2 regions of the Mesorhizobium sp. B2-6-1 genome follow, and region 1 is predicted to be linked to the other one. Evidence: riboswitches for the same ligand, from Rfam matches in the RefSeq annotation. Region 1 holds a riboswitch; the other holds the start of a gene.

Region 1 (2,378 bases):
CCTTTAGCGAGCGTCGCGTTCCTTCGCGCCCCCCTCTGTCCTGCCGGACATCTCCCCCACTTGGGGAGAGATTGGCTGCTTCAGCGCTCCACCCTCTCCTGTGACGTCGCCAATTGGCGAAAGCCGTCGTGACGGCCAATCTCCCCCCTCGTGGGGGAGATGTCCGGCAGGACAGTGGGGGGCGCTGTAGAGCACTCATCATCCGATCATACGACCAAACTACTTGCTCATCACCGCCAGCCATTCATCCACCCATGCCTTGCGGTTGGCCGCGACCTCCTCGGGACTGAACAGCAAGGTTTTGGTCGGTTTGACCAGTCTGTCGAAGGCCGGATTGAGCGGCTTGTCGGTCTTGCCGGCCGGGAACATCCAGTTGGTCTCGGGGATGGCATCCTGGAATTTCGGCCCGGTCATGAAGGCGATGAACTTTTCCGCCAGCGGATTTTTGGCTCCCGTCGTGGTGATGCCGGCGACCTCGATCTGCAGATACTCGCCCTCCTCGAAGGAAGCGGCCTGGTAGCGCTCGGTGTTCTCGGCAACCATGTGGTAGGCGGGCGAGGTCGTGTAGGACAGCACCATCGGCGCCTCGCCCTTGGTGAACAGGCCGTAGGCCTCGCTCCAGCCCGGCGTCACGGTCAAGACCTTCGCCTTGAGCTTGGCCCAGGCCTCCGGCGCCTTGTCGCCATAGACCGACTTCACCCACAACAGCAGGCCGAGGCCCGGCGTCGAGGTGCGCGGATCCTGGATAACGATCTTGTCGTCGGCACTGCCCTCGACCAATTCCTTCAGGCTCTTGGGCGGCGTCTTCAGCTTCTGCGTGTCATAGACGACGGCGAAATAGCCATAGTCGTACGGGACAAAGATGTCGTCGTTCCAGCCGCCCGGCACATTGAGCCCGGTCACGGCGCCATGCGGCGCAAACAGGCCAGTGGCCTTGGCATCGGCGGTGAGATTGGTGTCGAGGCCAAGCACGATGTCGGCCTTGGTCGCGGCCCCTTCCAGCTTGACGCGGTTGAGCAGCGCGACGCCGTCGGCAACCGAGACGAAGTCGACATCGCAGCCGCATTCGGCCTCGAATTCCTTCTTCACCACCGGGCCGGGGCCCCAGTCGGCGGTAAAGCTCTCATAAGTGTAGACGGTGAGCTTGTCCTTGGCTAAGGCCGGCCCGGACAGAACCACGACCATTGCAGAGACAAGGGCGTATAAAAGCGTGCGCATCGGCGCCTCCTTCGTTCGGGTTAAAGGAATTGAGGCGTCGGACTGTCCGAAACGTCTAATCCCTCCGCCGGTACAAACCGGATCAGGTTCAGCGGGTTGGCGAGACTGCCTCTCAGCCGGTCCGCGAAATATCGCGTCCGGCACCCCGTTAGAGCGCCTCGACACATAGGCCCGGCCGGTGAACCGCGCAAGTGGCTGTTTGCCGGCCTTCCGTTTCCGCTGCCGGGCTGGTAAGGGCCACACGATATGAGCACATTCACCATCCTGCTTGGCGGCGATCTCATCCGCACGCCACGGCTCGACCGTCAGGTCGAGGGAACCCGCGTCGTCGCCGCCGATGCCGGCATCGGCCATGCAAGCACGCTCGGCCTTGTGCCGGAACTGTGGGTCGGCGATTTCGATTCCGTGCCCGCCGGCCTGCCGGATGAGTTGGCCGCCGTGCCGCGCCGGACCTTCCCGGCAGAGAAGGACGCCACCGATGGAGAACTCGCGATATCGGCCGCCCTGGAGCGCGGCGCGACCAGCCTCGTGCTCGCCGGCGCCTTCGGCGGCAAGCGCGCCGACCATGCCTTCCTGCACATGGCGCTCGCCCTGCGGCTGGCCGGGGCCGGGACAAAGGTGCTGTTGACCAGCGGCGCGCAGGAAGCCGTGCCCCTGGCGCACGGCACGGCCCGCTTCGACTATGCCGACGGCACCCTGTTCTCGATCCTGGGTTTTTCCGAGCTTGCCGGGCTGACCGTCGCCGGCGCGAAATGGCCGCTTGACCGCGTCAAGGTCGCGTTCGGCTCGTCGCTGACCATCTCTAATGAGGTCAAGGGCAGGCTCGAGATCGCGCTGGGAGCGGGGCGCGCGCTGCTGCTCGCCCATCCCTATCCCTTGCCAGAAAGCTGACATGGCGCCGCCTGTTCTCAATCTCGACGGAATAAAACTGACCTTCGGCGGCACGCCGCTGCTCGACGGCGCCGACTTGGCTGCGTCGGCCGGCGACAAGATCGCGCTGGTCGGCCGCAACGGGTCCGGCAAGTCGACGCTGCTCAAGATCGCCGCCGGCCTGATCGAGCCGCAGGACGGCGAGGTGTTCCGCCAGCCATCGGCGACCGTCCGCTATCTGCCGCAAATGCCCGACATGGACGGCTTCGCAACCGTGCGCGCCTATGTCG
Region 2 (2,378 bases), on a different contig from region 1:
CGCCTCGGGCCTGTGGCCCGGCAAGGTGGTCACCGAGGTGGCTCCGGCCGGCGCGTTCTGGGAAGCCGAACCCGAGCATCAGGACTATCTGCAGAAATACCCGAACGGCTACACCTGTCATTTCGTCAGGCCGGGCTGGAAGCTGCCGGTTCGCGAAAAGGCTGTTTCGTAGACGGCGCCCGAACCGAGACGAAGGCCGATGGCGGTTTACGTCTCAGGCGCCTGCCTGTTCGGCGAGGGTGAAACATAAAGAGACGGAAACGCCACGGAACAGACGCCCCGTGGCATTCTCCAGCAGTTTCGGCGAGTGGCTACTTGCCGCAATGCTTGTCGTTGACAGTCGGCGAAGCCGTGCCCGGAGCGGTGTGGCTGGCATCCGGCTGAGCACCTTGTGGGCTGGCCGGACAGTTCCGGTCCGCGTTCGAATTCATGCCGTCGGGCATGACGGTCGTGCTGCCGGTCGTGCCAGGATCCACCGTGTTCGGCGATGCCGGCGTGTTCGGGTCGACCGTGACCGACTGGCCGCTGCCGGGCCCATTATTGGCGCCGTTTCCGCCAGCACTTTGCGCCATCGCCGAAGTCGCGAGACCAATGGTAAGAGCCGAAGCTGCGAGGATTTTCATGAGCATGGTTTGTCTCCATTTCTGTGAAGTCTTCGCTCGTTTCCACGAAGTTCGTCGCGTTTGCGACTATAGGGACAACCACTCGTCGTGGCTAAGGTTCCGGACAAATTTCCCTCAAGACCGGGCCCGACGGAACCGCCCATAAATCAGGCCTGGCGCAATGCATTTCCGGCGATGGTCCTGAAAAAACAGCTTTCATAGCCGCCCGATTGGTGCTTTAACGCGTCCATCCACAGGGGTGCTCCGTACGGTCGGGGCTGAGACGGGGGCGGCAAGCCCACAGACCCTAGAAGCTGATCTGGGTAATACCAGCGGAGCGAGGCGGGCGATGTTTTCAGGCGCACAGATTTCCCTATATCCCATGTCCAGCGATTTTGTCGGCGTCATCCTTGGCGCGCTCGGGGCACTGGACCCTTATCGTGATCGACTGCGGATCGAGACCGACGATATCTCGACCTTGCTGGTCGGATCGCCCGAGGTGCTGTTTCCTGCCATGCGCGACCTGTTCGTGGCGGCAGCGCGCAGCGGCAAGCATTGCGTGCTTTCGGCCGCCATCTCGCGCGGCTGCCCGGGCGAGCCGGACGATCTGATCTGCCGCTCCGACGCGTTTGGCGGACCTGCCGGGCCGCTCGGCCCGCGCAAGGAAGCCGCTATCGCCGCCGTGCGCGGCGTGGCCGCCACCGGCCAGCCGGCGGCGGCGCAGTTCTCGCTTTACGTCATGGGCACCGACGACCACATGGACGAGATCTATGGCTGCATCGACTTCCTGAAGCAGTCGGGCGTATATGAGCGCTCCAAGCATTTCTGCACAAAGTTGCGCGGCGACGCAGGCGCCATTTTTACCGCACTCAACGAGGCCTTTTGCCGCTTCGGGCCGGGTGCCGGTCACGTAACGCTCGACGTCACCGTCTCGGCCAACAGCCCCACCGCCGTCTGACGGCGCGCCCCGCGCCATCCGCTCCGGGTACCTGCGTGTCCTCCCCGTCCGCCCCTTCGCGTCCGATCGTGGACCTCATCGCCAGAACCGCTCCGGCGATGCTTTCGGTGGGGCTGCTGCTAGCCGCGTGGGAACTCTATGCGCGCTTTGGTGGCATCAAGCCGACAATCCTCCCGGCGCCATCGCGCGTCTTCGCTCAGGCAATGCTCAACCGGCACGCGCTGGCCGATAACGCCGTGCCAACCCTCCGTGCCACGCTCGCAGGCTTTGCCTGTTCGCTCGGCGGTGCCTTTGCGATGTCGATATTGATCGACTTCTCCCAGCCATTGCGGCGCGCCCTTTTTCCGGTCTTCGTGGTCAGCCAGACCTTGCCGCTGGTGGCGATTGCACCGCTGGTGGTGCTGTGGTTCGGCTTTGGGCTGATGCCCAAGATCATGCTGGTGGCGCTGGTCACCTTCTTTCCGATGTTGGTGGCTTTGGCCGAAGGATATGAGGCGACGGAGGCTGAGATCGGCCAAATGCTGCGCGCCATGGGGGCAGGGCGCTGGCGTGTCTTCGTCCTGGCGCGGCTGCCCTCGGCGCTGCCCTACTTCTTCGCCGGTGTCAGGATCTCGATCACCTATGCTGTCGTGGGCGCCATCTTCGCCGAATATGCGGGCGCGGCGAAGGGCCTCGGCATCTACATGCTCAACGCCAAGAACAACTTCCGCCCGGACCTGGTGCTGGCCGCCGTCGCCGTCAGCGCCGTGCTGACGCTCGTCCTGTTCGGGCTGACGGTACTGGTCCAGCGCCTTGCCATGCCATGGGAACGGACCGCC

What was found. Region 1 has a riboswitch for thiamine pyrophosphate ahead of thiB (thiamine ABC transporter substrate binding subunit). Riboswitches for the same ligand answer to the same signal wherever they lie in the genome.
Region 2: another riboswitch for thiamine pyrophosphate. It lies ahead of FJ443_RS10285 (YkoF family thiamine/hydroxymethylpyrimidine-binding protein); the one in region 1 lies ahead of thiB (thiamine ABC transporter substrate binding subunit).

Annotation. Positions count from the first base shown of each region.
Region 1 covers NZ_VFUH01000001.1:845,693-848,070, reverse strand. Annotated here, with positions in the region: gene thiB (thiamine ABC transporter substrate binding subunit) at 220-1,218, opposite strand; TPP riboswitch at 1,261-1,376, opposite strand; gene FJ443_RS04375 (thiamine diphosphokinase) at 1,465-2,109, shown strand; gene FJ443_RS04370 (ABC-F family ATP-binding cassette domain-containing protein) at 2,111-2,378, shown strand, end outside.
Region 2 covers NZ_VFUH01000003.1:507,174-509,551, forward strand. Annotated here, with positions in the region: gene msrA (peptide-methionine (S)-S-oxide reductase MsrA) at 1-172, shown strand, start outside; gene FJ443_RS10280 (hypothetical protein) at 312-629, opposite strand; TPP riboswitch at 848-961, shown strand; gene FJ443_RS10285 (YkoF family thiamine/hydroxymethylpyrimidine-binding protein) at 952-1,560, shown strand; gene FJ443_RS10290 (ABC transporter permease) at 1,659-2,378, shown strand, end outside.